One region of the Bradyrhizobium sp. USDA 4510 genome, then DNA from elsewhere that is predicted to be linked to it. Evidence: predicted binding sites of a transcription regulator. Region 1 holds the regulator's gene; each other region holds the start of a gene.
The links. The regulator LexA, encoded in region 1, represses DNA repair genes until DNA is damaged. The targets are predictions, from matches to a motif close to TGTTCNNNNTGTGTTCNG.

Region 1 (2,197 bases):
CCCAGACTTTCAGGTCGTCGGCCGTTACCGTCAGCCAACCGAACCGGAACATGTAGCGGCCCGGTTCCGTGACGCGTCCAGCCTTTTGCCATGTGACCTTATCGACCACCGCGCACGTCCTCCGTACCCGATGATGCGCCAAGGTGCCGGCCGACGCAAATCTCCTTCTGCGCCCCGGAAGCGGGAGTCCGGGGTCGCCCGAAATTGCTTAGGTCATCCGCCGCCGAACAGCTCATTCCACGGCGACGATGCGCTCAACCCAAAAACAGCGTTGCGAATGCGGAAGGCCGCCGCTCCACAACCTTCGGCTTCTGCTCGACCGGCGGATGCAGCGCCGGCAATTGCAGCACGCTGACGCGCTGTCCCTCGACCAGCTGGGTCACCAGCACATGGCTGCCGTCGGGGAATTCGACCGCATCATGATGCCGATCGGGCACGTCGGGCTCGACTTCGTTGAATACGCCGACGCGATAGTTCAGCGTCTTGGTCCAGATCCAGCGGCTGTCGTAGCGAACGTTCTCGGCGAAAGCGAGCTCGGTGCCCGGCAGCATGCAGACCGCGACAGTGGGGTCATTCTCCGAAGCAAAGCCGCGGGTCGACGTGCCGCGGAACGTCGTCGTGATCAGCGTCTCTCCGACAATGGCGGGGCGCGATGCCACGGCGTGCAGACTATAGTCACACATCGGATGGCTCCTCATTTCGAGGTAGCGACCCCTGCCTCTCCTTGAGGCATTAGGGCCTCTACCAGAGTGGACGATAGCGAACGAGCGTCTGCTCGTTTCTGGGCGATTGTACGACTGGTCCGAGATCGCTCCGATCACAAACACGCGACGCTGCGCGAGAGGTATCGGAGCGCATCGGGCAGGCCGTACGCTACACTATCATGCAAGGAACGATCCGACGTGTTGCTCGTTCCCGGCCGCCGCAAGTATTTGCAATTCAGTATTTGCGATAAAGGCCGATCAGCTTGCCCTGGATGCGGACCCGGTTCGGCGGCAGGATGCGCACTTCATAGGCGGTGTTGGCCGGCTCGAGCGCGATCGATGCGCCGCGGCGGCGGAAGCGCTTCAGGGTCGCTTCCTCCTCGTCGATCAGCGCCACCACGATGTCGCCGGTATTGGCGACGTCGTTGCGCTGGATCAGCGCCATGTCGCCGTCGAGGATGCCGGCATCGACCATCGAGTCGCCGCGTACCTCGAGCGCGTAGTGCTCGCCGGCGCCGAGCATGTCGGGCGGCACGCTGATGGTGTGGCTGCGGGTCTGCAGCGCCTCGATCGGCGTACCGGCGGCGATCCGGCCCATCACGGGGACCGCGACCGGACGGTTGCCGTCGTCCTCGGCAATCGGCGGCGTGCTGGCGCGCCGGCCGAGGGTGCCTTCGATGACGCTGGGCGTGAAGCCGCGGCGACCGTTGCCGCCGCCGGCCGAGAGTTCGGGCAGCTTGATGACCTCGATGGCGCGGGCGCGGTTCGGCAGACGGCGGATGAAGCCGCGCTCCTCCAGCGCAGTGATCAGGCGGTGGATACCGGACTTCGAGCGCAGGTCGAGCGCATCCTTCATCTCGTCGAAGGAGGGCGGTACGCCGGCCTCTTTCAGACGTTCATTGATGAAACGCAGTAGTTCGTACTGTTTGCGCGTGAGCATCTCGAGTATTCCCCCGGTTGATAGCGTCGTTCGATTCCGAGACTCTTCTGGTGGGGCCTGCAGGCCGGGCCTGACCTCAGGAGCATGTGCTCGATGCACCTGCTTCCATGCAGCTTCCCGAATGTAGACACCAGCACTCGAAACAAATCATGAACGGACACTATATGTTCGATATGTGTTCCGCAACCACTTAATTTCCGGTGAACGTGTCGGGCAACGCACAATCGGCGGGGCGCGAAAACCCTATTCGGGCAGTGTCAGGATCTCGCATTCGCTGCCTTCGACGGCCGCCGCCGCGAACGGCGGGCGCACGAGAAGTGCCCGTGCCGCAGCGAGATTCCCGAGCAACGACGAGTCCTGCTGCGTCACCGGCGTTGCGATCAACGTGCCGTCCTCGCGCGCTTCGAGCCGTGCACGCAGATAGTCCTCGCGCTGGTCGTTGGCGGCGAGGTCGCGGCCGAGCAGGGCGCTCGTGCGGCGATGATGAATCACTTTCCGGCCGCTCAGCGCCCGAATCAACGGCACCAGGAACAGGAAGGCGCAGACATAGGAC
Region 2 (2,197 bases), 3.7 Mb from region 1:
CGACGACGCGCAGCGCGGGTCTGCCGGCCATGACCCAGAGTTTCAGCCGCCGCGAACCGGCGGCATCAGCACCTGATCGCGGCGGCAGGCGCGGCGGTCGATTTCCTCGCAGGAGCGGAATTCCAGATCCTTGCTGAGGCAGATCCGCACCTCGCTGAGCCGCTTGCTGTCGCAGGTCACCGAGATCGCGGAGTTGCTGAGGCCCGGATTGACCTTGATGAATGCCGTCTCCAGCTCGTCGGGCGCGACCGTCTTCGGCTCCGACAATTGCAGGAATTCCTCGGGGATCTTCACCGTGGCGCGGGCCTTGCGGATGGCTTCGAAATAGGCGCGCTCGCCGAGACCGGAGCAGGTGCCGTGCTTGTCCCACTCGTTGTAGATCAGCCCGGGCGCCGGCATCAGGTCGAGCATCGAGCTCATGATGCTGCGGGCGAGTCGCGGCGAAGGCCGCTGGCAGTATTCCGGAAAGCCCCGCTCATATTGCGGCCACAGGCCGTGCACCACGAAGGAATATGGCCGTCCGCCGCATTGCGCCTGCGTGCCGCGGCCGTTGTTGCCGCGCTCGCTCGCCGCCTCGCAGAACGAGGGCGACCACGACAGCGACAGCACATAGAAATCGAACTCGCCGGGCGCATTCTGGCGGCGATCCTGGGCCGACGCCCCGACCGCACCGCACAGAATAATGGCAACCGAAATCAAAAATCGGGAAATCGTGTCCAACCGAGGCATCAAACGCTCCCTCACTCGACCGCCCAGAGCCTAGCAGGCCGCGAGAACATTTCAAGAACAAAAAGCCGCCGTCCAAATGGCGGCGGCTCCTGCTTTAGCAATCTGGTCGGAGATCAGGGCCGCGCGGCCTTGCAGGACGGGTTATAGGTCCAGTTGCGGTCGAGCCCCGCGACGCACCATTCGACGCCCTGATTGATGCTGGCAAAGCCGCCGTCCTCGATGATCGAATAGTGCACCTTGCGCACTTTGCCGTCGCTCAGCATCGCCTCGCCCGTGCAATAACGGCGCGGGATATTGTCGGACTGCCAGGGGCGGAAGGCGGTTTCGTGAATCCCGTTGAAGCCGGTGATCACGAGCGGCGAATTCCAGAAGGTGGCTTCCTTTTCCTGGAATTGCGTGCTGATGACCGTCAGGGCCTTCTCGCATGGGGCCACATTGCCGTCATAGCGCGGGCCGGACAGCCAGAAGTTCATTTCGAGCGGATTGGCGGCTTGGGCCGTACCCCCGAAAGCCAGCAGGCCGACCACGAGTGCGGCGCCGAGGCCGAGCTTGCGGCCGAGTTTATTGCGGGAGTTGAACAGGTTGCGCATGGGAATCCACCCGATTATCCGATGCCGCGGACGGTGCCGCGAAGCCCCGGCAAGGTCAAGTGCAGGGCGGCAACACCTGCGGAGAAGTCCACTTTGGGGAGCCGGCTCGTTCTTTTCACGGTCGCCGGCGCACTCTATGTTGGCTCGAAGCGAAATGGAGTCTGCGATGCGAAGGAAATTGGCCGCGTGCCTGGTTGCCGTTTGCGGGATGCTGGCCGTTGTGCCGGCGCGGGCGGATTGGATGCAGCCGGTACCGCCGTTCAAGGGCAATGATACCGGCGGTATCATCGCCTATACGCTGGCGACCCAGAGCGACGCCCGGCAACTCGCAGTCGATCACTGCGCCTCCTACGGCAAGGTGGTTAAGTTCCTTGCGATGCAGAACTATCCGGGCGGCTACATCTCTTTCGCCTGTCGCTGGGTGCCCTATGGCGCAGCCCAGAGGCCGCTGCGCACGCTCTACTGAGCGCGCACCGGATCTTTCGATCGTTCAGCCGGGAGCCGACCGCATGACCCGACAGCTTGCCTTGCTTGGTTCGGCTGTGTGCCTTGTCCTGTCCGCTGGCGCCGCAAGTGCCGTCGACCTGCCGATCCGCAAGGCCGGTCTGTGGGAGATGAAGATGGTGCGCACCGGCGGGCCGATGCCCGAAATCACCATGCAGCACTGCACCGACGAGACCACCGACAAGGAGATGAGCGCGGCGGCCTCGCCGATGGCCAAGGAAGTCTGCTCGAAGCAGGATATCAAGAAGACCGCGACCGGCTATGTCAGCGACAGCGTCTGCAGCGTCGCCGGCATGACGATGCAGAGCCATGCCGAGATCGTCGGCGATTTCAATTCCGCCTACACGGTGAAGAGCACCTCGCATGCCGAGGGC
Region 3 (2,197 bases), 2.2 Mb from region 1:
CGCATGTCGCGGATCAGCGTGAAGACGTGACGGTAGCGATCGGGATAGTTGGCCATCAGCCATTCGCGGAACAGATCGCGCACCTCGAGCGGCAGCCGCAGCAGCACATAGCTCGCCTCCCTGGCGCCGGCATGTGCGGCGGCATCGAGGATGCGCTCGATCTCGGAATCGTTCAGCGCCGGGATCACGGGTGCGACCATCACCGTGGTCGGGATGCCGGCATCCGTGAGCCGCTTGATCGCCTCGAGCCGCTTCGGCGGGGTCGAGGCGCGCGGCTCCATGGTGCGGGCGAGTTTCGGGTCGAGCGTCGTCACCGAGAGCGCGACCTTGGCGAGATTGCGCTTGGCCATACGTACCAGGATGTCGATGTCGCGGGTGACCAGCGCCGACTTGGTGACGATGCCGACCGGATGGCCGGCGCGCTCCAGCACCTCGAGGATGCCGCGCATGATCTTCCGGTCGCGCTCGATCGGCTGATAGGGATCGGTGTTGGTGCCGATCGCGATCATCCGCGCCTCGTAGTCCGGTGCCGCCAGCTCCTTCTCGAGCAGCGCGGGTGCGTCCGGCTTGGCGAACAGCTTCGATTCGAAGTCCAGCCCCGGCGACAGGCCGAGATAGGCGTGGGTCGGCCGCGCGAAGCAATAGACGCAGCCGTGCTCACAGCCGCGATACGGATTGATCGAGCGGTCGAAGCCGATGTCGGGCGAGTCGTTGCGGGTGATCACCTTGCGCGAGGTGTCGAGCGCCACGCTGGTCGCAAATGGCGGCAGGTCCTCGAGGCTCTGCCAGCCGTCGTCGAAGGCAACGCGCGCCTCGGCCTCGTAGCGGCCGCTGGCGTTGGACTGCGCGCCGCGGCCGCGCCGCCGCTCGCGCTCGATCGCGACCGCAAGCTCGGGAAAAGGGGAAGGTGCACCCGCCGGGTTATCGGAGGGCGCCGTTACCGGCGGGTGCTTGAGGGCATGAGAGGATGCTCGGCTCATGCTTTGAAGCTAACACGGCACGAGAACAAATCAAGAACATGAACGGAGAAATTCCACAAAACCTTGCTACAAAATTCTGCAGGCGAACAGGCTGCTTTGAATATGACAAGGTGATAACACGGCCGGAGTTTCTCCACCGTTTGAGCCATCGAAGCCTCAAAATCATGCTGAGCGTGATCATTCCAACCGACGGCGTCGAGCGCACCGCGGTCGCAACATTGGCGGCGCTGGTGCCGGGCGCGGCCGCCGGCGTCATCCGCGAAGTGCTGCTGGTCGACCGCAGCAACAGCGATGTGATGGAGCGCGTCGCCGACGTTGCCGGCTGCCGTTTCATGCGCTTCGAGGGCACGCGCGCCGCGGCGCTTGCGGCAGGCGCGCGGCAGGCGCGGTCGCCCTGGCTGATGTTCCTGCATCCGGGCGCAGTGCTCGATGCCGGCTGGATCGAGGAAACCACCCAGTTCATCCAGATGGTGGCGGCCAGCGGCAAGGACCGCGCCGGCATCTTCCGCTACGCCCGCGCACCCTACACCGACCCGGGCCTGCGCGACGGCCTCAAATTCGTTGCCCGGATGATCACCGGGCCCTCGGCCGAACAGGGCCTTTTGATCGCGCGCGAGCATTACGAGCGGATCGGCGGCTACCGGCCCGATGCCCGCCGCTCCGAGGCGCGCCTGCTGCGCCGGCTCGGCCGTTCCTCCCGCACCATGCTGCGGAGCCGGATCATGGTGGCCTGAACAAAGCGCTTGCGGATTATTTGATTCCGTCAAATAATATGCTTGATGAAATCAAACTTCCATGACACCACGCTCGAGAGCCAGGTCGCCGCGGTCCGCGGCTTCAGCCGGTTCTATACCCGCAAGCTCGGCATCATCGAGCCGAAGCTGTTGCACTCACCATTCACGCTGCAGGAAGCGCGGATCATCTACGAGCTCGCGCACCGCGAAAATTGCACCGCAACCGATCTGGTGCGCGATCTCGACCTCGATGCCGGCTTCGTCAGCCGCACGCTGGCGGCGCTGCAAAGGCGCCAGATCGTGACGCGGAAGCCATCGAAGGCCGACAAGCGCGTCAACGAGGTGGCCCTCACCGCCAAGGGCCGCACTGCTGCCGCCGATCTCGACTGCCGCTCGCGCAGCGAGGTCGGGACGCTATTGAAGCAGATGGACGGCGACCGTCGCGCCGCGGTGGTGCGCGCCATGGGCACGATCGAGCAATCG
Region 4 (2,197 bases), 3.6 Mb from region 1:
GCGCGCGAAACTCCTCGAGCGCTTCCGAGGTCTTGAGGGTCTTCGGCGTCAGCACGGGAATGCCGAGGCGGCGCGCCTCCTGCTCGACCGGCGTCGGCTGCAATTGCAGGCCGCGCCGCCCGCCCGGCTTCGGCCCGCGGGTGTAGACCGCCACGACCTCATGGCCATGGGCTACGAGCTCCAGCAGCGTCGGCACCGCGAAATCGGGCGTGCCCATGAAGATCAGGCGGAGAGGCATTAGACAGGCTCGGTAGCAGTTGGAGTGCTTAAGCGCGAAGCGCGTCTTCGCACAAGAAGCCCCGGGCATCCACGTTTTCGGCGACAGCGAAGCAAGACGTGGATGGCCGGGTCAAGCCCGGCCATGACGCGTCCGGGAAAGCGACCGCGCCTACTCCGCCGCGCGCTTGGCGGCCTTCTCGAATTTCTTGAACACGCGGTCGCGCTTCAGTTTCGACAGATAATCCACGAACAGCACGCCGTTGAGATGATCGATTTCGTGCTGGATGCAGGTGGCGTAGAGCCCTTCCGCATCCTCCTCATGCACCGTGCCGTCGAGATCGGTGAATCGCACGCGCACCCGCGCCGGCCGCTCGACCTCCTCGTAATATTCGGGGATCGACAGGCAGCCCTCTTCGTACACCGACAGTTCTTCCGAACGCGCAATGATCTCCGGATTGATGAAGACGCGCGGCTTCGCCGTGGTCTCGCCGTTCTCGTCGCGCTTGGCGAGATCCATGGTGATCAGCCGCAGCGGCTGCGCGACCTGAATCGCCGCGAGCCCAATGCCGGGCGCGTCATACATGGTCTCGAGCATGTCGTCGGCCAGCTTGCGGATCTCCGGCGTCACCTTCTCGATCGGTTTCGACACCAGCCGCAACTGCTTGTCCGGCAGGATGATAATTTCTCTTAATGCCATGGCGGCGATTTAAGCTGCTGACTTCATGGGGTCAATGCGCTCAGGAACCCGTTAGGACAACCTTAACCACGTTTCTTCACCCCGCATTAACCCGGAAAATCAGGAATGCATTTGCCTTAAACGTTCCCTCTTCGTTCGCACCTGGCCGCGAATCGGCTACAACTGCCGGCATGAACGAGATTCTCCTCACGATTGGCGACCTTCCCGTCCGTGTCTCCGACGCCTTGATCGGCCTTGGGGCGCTGGCGCTGATCCTGCTGTTCGCCATTGCGGTGGTGATCGCACGCGCCAGCCGGCGCGGCGCGGAACTCGCAATGGCCCAGGCCATCCGCGCCGACGAACTGGAGGAGCGCCTCGCCGACATGCTGCGGGCCCAGAGCGAATCCTCCGGGCGGGTCGATGCCAAGGTTGATACTATGGCGCAGGCGCTGGCCGGCCGCCAGGCCGAGATGGCCCGCGCCGTCAACGAGCGGCTCGATTCGGTGACCCACCGGGTCGGCCAGTCGATGGAGCAATCGACCCGCAACACGATGGATTCGCTGCGCGTGCTGCACGAGCGGCTCGGCATCATCGACCACGCCCACAAGAACCTCAACGAGCTCACCACCCAGGTGACGACGCTGCGCGACGTGCTCGCCAACAAGCAATCGCGCGGCGCCTTCGGCCAGGCGCGGATGGAGGCGATCGTCCAGGACGGCATGCCGAAGGGCTCGTTCGAGTTCCAGTACACGCTGACGTCGGGCAAGCGGCCGGACTGCGTGGTGTTTCTGCCCGACCAGCGCCCGCTCTGCATCGACGCGAAATTCCCGCTCGAGGCCATGACCGCGCTGCACGATGCGCGCAGCGACGAGGAGCGCAAATTCGCCAGCCAGCGGCTGCGCGCCGACGTGCTGAAGCATGTCAGCGACATCGCGGAGAAGTACCTGATCCCTGGCGAGACCCAGGACACCGCGCTGATGTTCGTGCCGTCGGAATCGGTCTATGCCGAGATCCATGACGGCTTCGACGACGTGATCCAGAAGGCCTATCGCGCGCGCGTCGTGCTGGTATCGCCCTCGCTCTTGATGCTGGCGATCCAGGTGATGCAGCAGATCCTGAAGGACGCCCGCATCCGCGACGCCGCCGACCAGATCCGCAACGAGGTGATGCATCTCGGCGACGACCTCGGCCGCCTGCGCGATCGCGTGCTCAAGCTGCAGACCCATTTCGGCCAGGTGAACGAGGACGTCAGGCAGATCCTGATCTCCGCCGACAAGATCGAGAAACGCGCCGGCCGGATCG

Region 2: the regulator LexA is predicted to act here: its motif matches at 772-789, upstream of ACVMDN_RS01075 (ribonuclease T2 family protein).
Region 3: the regulator LexA is predicted to act here: its motif matches at 1,002-1,019, upstream of ACVMDN_RS28675 (PA0069 family radical SAM protein).
Region 4: the regulator LexA is predicted to act here: its motif matches at 1,038-1,055, upstream of ACVMDN_RS34965 (DNA recombination protein RmuC).

What each region holds. Positions count from the first base shown of each region.
Region 1 is NZ_JBSSBT010000001.1:3,920,073-3,922,269, reverse strand. Features, by position in the region: gene ACVMDN_RS17895 (hypothetical protein) at 1-109, opposite strand, end outside; gene ACVMDN_RS17890 (hypothetical protein) at 255-683, opposite strand; gene lexA (transcriptional repressor LexA) at 940-1,644, opposite strand; gene ACVMDN_RS17880 (molybdopterin molybdotransferase MoeA) at 1,888-2,197, opposite strand, start outside.
Region 2 is NZ_JBSSBT010000001.1:223,448-225,644, forward strand. Features, by position in the region: gene ACVMDN_RS01075 (ribonuclease T2 family protein) at 43-729, opposite strand; gene ACVMDN_RS01080 (hypothetical protein) at 843-1,319, opposite strand; gene ACVMDN_RS01085 (hypothetical protein) at 1,486-1,785, shown strand; gene ACVMDN_RS01090 (DUF3617 domain-containing protein) at 1,829-2,197, shown strand, end outside.
Region 3 is NZ_JBSSBT010000001.1:6,154,534-6,156,730, forward strand. Features, by position in the region: gene ACVMDN_RS28675 (PA0069 family radical SAM protein) at 1-980, opposite strand, end outside; gene ACVMDN_RS28680 (glycosyltransferase family protein) at 1,145-1,714, shown strand; gene ACVMDN_RS28685 (bifunctional helix-turn-helix transcriptional regulator/GNAT family N-acetyltransferase) at 1,760-2,197, shown strand, end outside.
Region 4 is NZ_JBSSBT010000001.1:7,500,502-7,502,698, forward strand. Features, by position in the region: gene fmt (methionyl-tRNA formyltransferase) at 1-238, opposite strand, end outside; gene def (peptide deformylase) at 389-916, opposite strand; gene ACVMDN_RS34965 (DNA recombination protein RmuC) at 1,087-2,197, shown strand, end outside.